4 regions of the Spiribacter vilamensis genome follow, and region 1 is predicted to be linked to each of the others. Evidence: predicted binding sites of a transcription regulator. Region 1 holds the regulator's gene; each other region holds the start of a gene.
The links. Region 1 encodes sigma-54, which starts transcription at its own class of promoters, with help from an activator protein. Its sites were predicted from a motif close to TGGCANGNTNCNTGCTT; they were not measured.
Positions count from the first base shown of each region.

Region 1 (2,202 bases):
TCAGGCGCTCCAGGGCACGCTTTTTACTGGTGGCGGTCACGCCGCAGCGTGTCCGCCCTGCCGAGAGCAGTCGGGTAAGCTCCATAGCGATCAGTCTTCCAGATTGTCGCCGACACGTCCCTGCTCGCGGTGATGGTCGCTGCGCTTTTCCTTGTGCTTGACGACCTGCCGATCCAGTTTGTCGACCAGCAGGTCGATGGCGGCATACATTTCTTCTGCCGAGGAGTCGGCAAACAGTCGGGCGCCACTGACCACCACGGTCGCCTCGGCCTTTCGGGTGTTTGTCTCCACGGTCAGTATCGTGTGTACATCGACCACGTGATCGAAATGGCGTTCGAGGCGCTGGAACTTCTCCTCGACGTAGTCACGGAGTGCGTCGGTGATGTCGACATGATGGCCGGTGATGTCGATTTTCATGATTTCCCCTCTTGTTTTCTTTTCAACACGGACGTTTGCGTTCCGTCGACGACGCAATGCCCATGACTTCCCGGTATTTGGCGACGGTCCGGCGTGCGACGTGGATGCCCTCGTCGCGAAGGATGTCAGTAAGTCGTGAGTCGCTGAGTGGCCGGGCGGGATTTTCCGCAGCGACCTGGCGCCGGATCCTGGCGCGGATGGCGGTGGCCGAGCATTCACCGCCATCGGCGGTGGGGACATGGCTCGAGAAGAAATGCTTGAACTCGAGCGTGCCCTGGGGGGTGAGCATGTATTTGCGGGAGGTTATCCGTGAGACCGTGGATTCGTGCATCTCGATCGCCTCGGCGACATCGCGCAACACCAGCGGCTGCATGGCCTCTTCACCATACTCCAGAAATCCCTGCTGGCGCGCGACGATGCACTCGGCCACCCGTTGCAGTGTCTCGCCGCGGGACTGGAGGCTTTTGATGAGCCAGCGCGCCTCCTGCAGATGCTCGCGCAGGAGGTTGTTATCGTGGCCGCCATCGCCGCGCCGCACCAGGCTGGCGTAGTAGTCATTGATGCGGATCCGCGGGGTTGCCTCGGGATTGATCTCGACCTCCCAGCGGCCATGGATCCGCCGGACCCGGCAGTCGGGAATGACGTACTCGGTCCGTGTCTCACCGAATCGTGACCCGGGATGCGGATCGAGCTGGCGGATGAGCCGCAGCGCCTCGTCCAGCGTCGCCTGATCCACGCCGAGCCGATCCCGGAGCGTCGACTGCTGACCGGGGCTGAACAGTTTCCAGTCCGCATCAATGGCACGCCGCGCGACTTCGCGGCAGGGGGTCTCGGCCGGCATTGCATCGATCTGGATACGCAGTGCCTGACGGACGTCAGGCGCCGCGACGCCGACGGGATCCATGTGCTGGAGGATAGTCAGCACCGCATTCACATCGTCCTCGTCGATATCGCCGTTATCACCGAGCGTTTCCAGCAGCTCGACCACGGGTTCGGTGAGATGGCCGCGCTCGTCCAGTGCGTCGATCAACGCCGCGGCGATCCGCCGGTCTCGCTCCCCGAGACTCGAGAGATCGACCTGCCATTGCAGATGATCCCGCAGCGAGGCGGACGGAGACGCGTGACGATCAAGGGAGTCGTCGCTACCCCCCGGTTCATCCCAGTGATCGGCGACCGCGATGCCCTCACCGAATCCCGTGGCATCGGTGGCGTTTGATCCGAGCACCGCCTCCGACGGGTCCAGTGAAGAGGTGCTCGGCGCCTCTGGTGGCTCTTCGGTAGCCGAGGCGTCGGTTTCTTCGTCCGGCTCGAGCATTACGTTCGATTCGAGCGCATCGCGGATCTCCAGGCTCAGCTCGGCAGCCGGCAGCTGCAGCAGCCGGATCGCCTGCTGCAGCTGCGGCGTCATGGTCAGCTGCTGACTTGCCCGAAGTTCAAGCGATTGCTTCATTATTACCGTGCCTTCAATTGACGAGCCAAGCCTAACGCCGGGCATGACCCCGTCGCCAGTGTCAGAGGTGGAAGTCCTCGCCGAGGTAGACGGCACGAACCTCGGCGTTATCGAGAATCGTATCGGGGGTGCCGTCGGCGATAACCCGCCCGGCGTTCAGAATGCTCGCCCGATCGACGAGTGCCAGTGTCTCGCGAACATTGTGGTCGGTAATCAAAACGCCGATGCCGCGGTCGGACAGATGGCGGACGATGGCCTTGATATCACCGACGGAAATCGGGTCGACGCCCGCGAACGGCTCGTCGAGCAGGATGAAGCGGGGATCGGCGGCGAGC
Region 1 is NZ_SHLI01000001.1:96,898-99,099, forward strand. Features, by position in the region: gene EV698_RS00550 (PTS sugar transporter subunit IIA) at 1-85, opposite strand, end outside; gene hpf (ribosome hibernation-promoting factor, HPF/YfiA family) at 91-417, opposite strand; gene EV698_RS00560 (RNA polymerase factor sigma-54) at 440-1,912, opposite strand; gene lptB (LPS export ABC transporter ATP-binding protein) at 1,929-2,202, opposite strand, start outside.

Region 2 (2,202 bases), 530 kb from region 1:
CCGCCCTGCAACGCAAGGGCCAGCGGCGCATCAATCCTCTGCATAATGACACCCGCCTTTCAACGTTCCGAAGGACATCATATTCGAAGTGCATCCAGTGCGGTAAACCTGGAAAGGACGCGATCCAGATGCCGAGATTTCGCTACTATGCAGATAGCTAAACCAACGGGTTGAGGTCATTCAATGTACGAACGTTTTTACAACCTGATCGGAAAACCCTTCCAACTCAGCCCAGATCCGGCATTTTTCTACGGCAGTCGCGGCCACAAGCGTGCAGCGGCGTACCTCGAATACGGTGTCGAACAGGGCGAGGGGTTCATCGTCATTACCGGCGAGGTGGGCGCCGGTAAGACCACGCTGGTGCGGAATCTTTTCCGGAGTCTACCTCTCAATCGTGTGGTTGCGGCACAGATCGTGAGCACTCAGCTGGATGCCAACGATATGCTCGGAGCGGTCTGTTCGGCCTTTGGCCTCGGGACCGAAGGCGGCAAGGCGGAGCGCCTGTTCAGGCTCGAAAAACACCTGCAGGCCTGTCAGCGTGCCGGCAAGCGTTGCCTTCTGGTGGTCGACGAGGCGCAGAACCTGTCGCCGGCTACTCTCGAAGAACTGCGGATGCTGTCCAATTTCCAGTCGGACAGTGGGTCGTTGCTGCAAAGTTTTCTCGTGGGCCAGCCGGAATTCCGTGACATGTTTCAGGGCGACGCTATGCGCCAGCTGCGCCAGAGGGTCATAGCGACCTGTCATCTTGGCCCGTTGAACGCCGACGAGACGCGCGAATATATCGAACACCGACTCCGCAAGGTCGGTTGGGAGCAGGATCCGTCATTTACCGATGCCGCCTTCGATGCACTCCACCGCTACTCGGAGGGCGTCCCGCGCCGGATCAACACTGTCTGTGATCGCTTGCTACTCATGGCCTCTCTTGAAGAGCGCCATGAAATCGACGCCGATGGCGTACAGGAAGTCGTGGACGAGCTGGATCAGGACTTCGGTGTCCGGGAACAGATACCTGCCCCCGACGCACTACAGCCACCAACGGATGATCCGCCCGCGCCAACGCCACCGGCATCATCGCAACCAGCCGATGACGCAACACACACGGCTGCCCAGCTCGAGCGTTTTGCCTCCTATACGACGGCCGTGTCGCGTCGAATCCTCAAAAACCTGCGGCAACGCCACTAAGCCGACTGAACACTTTGACAGCGTCGGTGTTTTTTACACTTTTGATGGGCAGACCTTTGAGAATTTGGCTCTGGAGTATTTTTATTTCGTAAAGTCAAATACTTAAAAAGATGGCCCGTTACTTGCAAACAAATGGTCAGGGAAGGAGAACCATTCCCGAACAGCATCAACAGGCATCTTGGAGTTGGACAATGACCATTATCAATCGCAGGAAGAAATCCCTGACCGCCCTTGCCACCGTCGCACTTATGGCGGCTGCCGGTGGCGCACACGCAAGCTTTATCCTCAGCTTTGCAGACCAGAGTCGGCCCTTCGACGAGACCTTACAGGATGGCCCTGTCGCGGGAGAGTTTAATGGCGCCGCATTCGATGCCGAGGCCGACTTCTTCGCGCGTCTCGATTCAAGGACCACCGAAACCTTCGAGAGCTTCGATGACAATCGACCGCTATCACCTGTTACATCGGTTGGTTCGTTCCTGCCGGGTCCGCTAGCGAACAATGGCACGGGAACGAACTGTGTCTCCGGCTGCACTGAGCCGGTCGTACTCAATCAGGCGGATGTCGACGGGAACACGGGTCGTTACGACGTCACCGGGCCAAATGGTCAATATTACCTGGACAGTAACGACTTGACTCAGGTGAGGTGGGAACTCGGCACTGCCGATCCTGCGCTGGATTCGAGCTATAACGCCATTGGCTTTTACCTGATGGATCCCAGTGACCAGAAAGCAACGTTCGAGATCAGCACGTTGGCTGGCACCGAGCTTTTCACTATTCCCGAAATGATGAGCGGTACCAGGAAAGATGGTGATCTCATCTACCTGTCGGCCATCTCGACGGCTGGAGCCATCACCAGCGCGTCAATCTTGTTTACAAACACTGATGGGAATACGTCGGATGGCTTTGGCCTCGACAATGTCACCGTTGGTGTACCGGCTCCCGGGATGCTGGCGATGCTCGGCAGTGGACTGATGGCGCTGGGGCTTTTCGGTCGCCGTCGGAAGGATCGCCTCGCGGCTT
Region 2 is NZ_SHLI01000001.1:624,897-627,098, reverse strand. Features, by position in the region: partial or broken gene EV698_RS03120 (patatin-like phospholipase family protein) at 1-44, opposite strand, end outside; gene EV698_RS03115 (XrtA/PEP-CTERM system-associated ATPase) at 184-1,182, shown strand; gene EV698_RS03110 (PEP-CTERM sorting domain-containing protein) at 1,374-2,202, shown strand, end outside.
Region 2: the regulator sigma-54 is predicted to act here: its motif matches at 1,294-1,310, upstream of EV698_RS03110 (PEP-CTERM sorting domain-containing protein).

Region 3 (2,202 bases), 1.5 Mb from region 1:
CCACCGTTAAAGCCGAACCAGCCGAACCAGAGGATGAGCACGCCCAGCGTCGCGAGCGGCATATTGGCACCGGTGATCGGCCGGACTTCGCCGTTCGGACCGTATTTGCCCTTGCGCGGACCAAGCACCATCACGCCGGCCAGCGCCGCGGCTGCACCGAACATATGCACGATCCCGGAGCCGGCATAATCGGAATAGCCGAGCTCGGCCAGGAAGCCACCGCCCCAGCTCCAGAAGCCCTGGATCGGGTAGAGGGCACCGGTGAGGATGACCGTGAACAGCAGGAACGCCCAGAGCTTCATTCGCTCGGCCACGGCCCCCGAGATGATCGACATGGCGGTTGCGACGAAGACGACCTGGAAGAAGAAGTCGGAGATGTTCGAGTAGTAGGCATCACTGCCGCCGGCGATGTCCGCGGCCGCGTTGTCCGCCGTGCCCAGGATGCCGCCGAAAGACGGAATAATGGAGCTCACGCCGCTGCCGTACATGATGTTGTAGCCCATCAGCATGTACATGATGCAAGCGATCGAGTAGAGCGCCACGTTCTTGGTGAGGATCTCGGTCGTGTTCTTCGAGCGCACCAGGCCCGACTCCAGCATCGTGAAGCCGGCGGCCATGAACATGACCAGTATTCCCGAGACCAGGAAATAGAAGGTATCCAGCGCGTACGCCAGTTCGTTGAATTCTGCAGACATATTTCAGACTCCCAGTGATCCTTAGAGTGCGTCTTTGTCGGTTTCGCCGGTGCGGATGCGCACCGCCTGCTCGATCGCCGTGACGAAGATCTTGCCGTCGCCGATCTTGCCGGTATTGGCCGCCTTACTGATGGCCTCCATGGCCCGCTCCACGAGGTCATCGGCGAGTGCGACCTCGACTTTCATCTTGGGCAGGAAATCGACGACATACTCGGCGCCCCGATAGAGCTCGGTATGCCCCTTCTGACGGCCGAATCCCTTGACCTCGGTAACAGTGATGCCCTGCACGCCGATTTCCGAGAGTGACTCGCGGACGTCGTCGAGCTTGAAGGGCTTGATAATCGCAGTAATCAGCTTCATGCCTGTACTCCCCTGTCGGGACCGGATAGCCCCGGTGCCCGTGAACGATATAAACGCACCAACACCTATGCAGGGACCATGCCAAAGAGACAATCGCCGTTGCCCGCCGGGGACTGAATGCCCCTTGACGGTTCATTGCACCAAATACGTGCATTCGCCATTCATCGGATGCACCAGAATCAACCCTTTCAATGGATTGGGAATTCCCCGTCAACCGCTTAAACTGATCTCAAACGAAGGCAACGGAGACCGAACAATGCTCGATCCGAAACAGTTCGATGAGATGGCGAAGCGTTTCTCCGAGAATCTGCCCAGCGGATTGCGGGATATCCAGGCGGAGGTCGAGAAGAACGCCCGGGTCGCGCTGCAGAGCACTTTCAACCGCATGGAGCTGGTCACCCGCGAGGAATTCGACGCCCAGGCGAAGGTGCTCGCCCGCACCCGCGAGCGGCTCGAGGCCATGGAGGCACGGGTCGCTGCGCTCGAAGGCAATACAGCGGTGACCGAGCAGTCGACGCCAGACGACGCCGGCGAGTAGACACCGCCGCTTCCGGCAATCCACTTCGCACAGGGAGGTGCGTTGTCATGTCACTGGCACTCGTTCAGGCCCGGGCTGCTGTCGGGATCGATGCGCCGCGCGTCGACGTCGAGGTCCACCTCGGCGGCGGTCTCCCCTCGCTGTCCATCGTCGGGCTGCCCAACACGGCGGTACGCGAGGCGAGGGACCGTGTCCGCGGGGCACTGACCACCAGCGGTTTCGACTTTCCGCGACGGCGCATCACGGTCAACCTTGCGCCGGCCGACCTGCCCAAGGACGGTGCCCGCTTCGATCTGGCGATTGCGCTGGGCATACTGGTGGCCTCCGGCCAGCTGCCCCGGGAGCGCCTGGACAACACCGTGTTCTGCGCCGAGCTCGCCCTGTCCGGCGGTCTCAGGCCGGTCAGCGGCACGCTTCCGGTGGCCCTGCGCTGCGCGGCGGACGGTGAGTCGCTGGTCGTGGCGGGAACCAATGGTGCGGAGGCCGCGCTGGCGGGAGGCGAGGTTTATGGCGGTAATCATCTGGTCGACGTCTGTCGCCATCTTACGGCCGAACGTCCACTGCCAGCGGCCCGGCCGGATCCTCCGCTCAATCCGTGCCAGCAGCCCG
Region 3 is NZ_SHLI01000001.1:1,576,191-1,578,392, forward strand. Features, by position in the region: gene EV698_RS07895 (ammonium transporter) at 1-695, opposite strand, end outside; gene glnK (P-II family nitrogen regulator) at 717-1,055, opposite strand; gene ubiK (ubiquinone biosynthesis accessory factor UbiK) at 1,312-1,593, shown strand; gene EV698_RS07910 (YifB family Mg chelatase-like AAA ATPase) at 1,641-2,202, shown strand, end outside.
Region 3: the regulator sigma-54 is predicted to act here: its motif matches at 1,123-1,139, upstream of glnK (P-II family nitrogen regulator).

Region 4 (2,202 bases), 380 kb from region 1:
GATGACGATTGCTCGGCCGCGGCGGCGATCGGCGGCAGTTCAGCCGGGTCCAGTCCGGCCTCGCGCAGTCCGGGCAGTCCCTGTGCCCGGGACCACGCCGCCAACCGGTCGATCGCGACTTCGGCTTCACATCCGAACGCTTCGGCAATCCACCGCTCGACCTCGACAATGCGCCCGGCAATCCGTCCGCGGGTCGCTTCTCGATTGGCGCGCAGGGCTTCCGGCAGCAACGCGCCGGCAATCGCGCCATGGGGCATATCGGTGACACCGCCCAGGGGTCCGGCGAGTCCATGGACCGCGCCGAGTTTCGCATTGGCGAGGGCGAGACCACCGGACAGGCTCACCCAGGCCATGGTGTCGCGCGCGGTGGAATCCTCCGTGGCCATGAGTGTCCGCAACGCAGCGAGCCCCTGCGGAATCGCATCGCGGCAGAGGGCATCGGTAAAGCGATTGGCGCGGCAACTGATGAACGGCTCGATCACCTGGGTGATGGCATCCAGGCCGCTTGCGAGTGTCACCGCGGCCGGCGTGTTATCGGTGAGCGCCGGGTCGACGATCGCCACGTCGGGCAACAGTCGCGGATCGCGCAGCGAGACCTTGCGACGCGCAGAGGGGACATCGATAACGGAGTTGTAGGTTGCCTCCGTCCCCGTGCCGGCCGTGGTGGGGAGCGCGATGAACGGCAGTGGTGTCGCGTCCAGCGGGGCGTTATCACCGACGACCTCGAGATAATCCACCACATCGCCGCTAGCGGGAATCAGACCGGCCACGGCCTTCGCCGTATCAATGACCGAACCACCCCCGAGCCCGATCACGACATCCACGTCGTCATGGCGCCCGGCCACGACGCCGGCCTCGATGAGCGCGACATCGGGCTCGTGCGGACAGGCATGACGGGTCGGCGGGCAGTTGGCGGCGATCAGTGCATCGATGAGCCATTGCGACCGGCGAGGATTCGCACCATGGATGAGCAGTGGTCGCTTGCCCCGCGCGCATACCGCTTCGACGGCGTGGGCTGCGGCGTCCCGGCCAAAGCGGATATGACGGGGCAGATGCAGATCGAAGGCGGGCTCCATGGGTGATCTCCGGCAATAGACAAATCGTTACGCTCGCCCATGGTGCAGGTTTCACCGCCCTTGTCCAGACTGGTGCATTCATGACATAAAGAGGTGCGGCGTATTTCGCGGAAAATGCCGACGGAGGAGAGTATGGCGACACTGGCATAAAGTTTGCTTTGTATTTAGTGCCATATTGGCTTTGCACACCCTCGAGAAAAGAGAGGAAAGCAGGAATGAAAAAGACGATTATCACAATGGGCCTCGCAGCGTCGGGATTGCTGGCATTCGCCGGCACGACGCAGGCCGCGACTTTGCAGGACGTAAAGGACGACGGCGAACTGCGCTGTGGCGTCAGTAACGGACTGCCCGGTTTTTCACAGCCCGACAACGACGGTAACTGGGCCGGTATTGACGTCGACACGTGCCGGGCGGTCGCCGCTGCGGTGCTGGGTGACGCGGACGCTGTCGAATTTATCCCGCTGACCGCTGCCGAGCGTTTCACTGCGCTGCAGTCGGGTGAGATTGATGTTCTCACGCGGAATACGACCTGGACGACGACCCGCGACACCTCGCTGGGACTCAACTTCACCGGGACCAACTATTACGACGGTCAGGGCTTTTTGATCAAAAAGGACCTGGGCGTTGACAGTGCCTACAGCCTGGATGGTGCCGCCATCTGTATCCAGGCGGGTACCACGACCGAGCTCAACCTCGCCGACTTCTTCCGTGCCAACGACATGGAATACGAAGCCGTTGTCTTCGATACCTCCGAGGCTAGCGCCCAGGGCTTTGACAACAACCGTTGCGATGTCCTCACCTCGGATACGTCACAGCTCGCCGCGCTCAAGACCCAGCTGAGCGACCCCGATTCCGCGGAGATCCTGCCCGAGGTGATTTCCAAGGAGCCGCTCGGCCCCGTGGTACGCCAGGGTGACGATGAGTGGTTCAACGTCGTGAAGTGGGTCCTGTTCGGCCAGATCAACGCCGAGGAGTACGGCGTCACTTCCGAGAATGTCGACGACATGATGGACTCCGACAACCCCAGCGTTCAGCGGATCGTTGGAACGTCGGGCAACATGGGTGAAATCCTCGGCCTCGATGATGACTTCATGGTCGATGTGATCAGCCAGGTCGGTAACTACGG
Region 4 is NZ_SHLI01000001.1:475,175-477,376, reverse strand. Features, by position in the region: gene EV698_RS02430 (iron-containing alcohol dehydrogenase) at 1-1,076, opposite strand, end outside; gene EV698_RS02425 (amino acid ABC transporter substrate-binding protein) at 1,292-2,202, shown strand, end outside.
Region 4: the regulator sigma-54 is predicted to act here: its motif matches at 1,219-1,235, upstream of EV698_RS02425 (amino acid ABC transporter substrate-binding protein).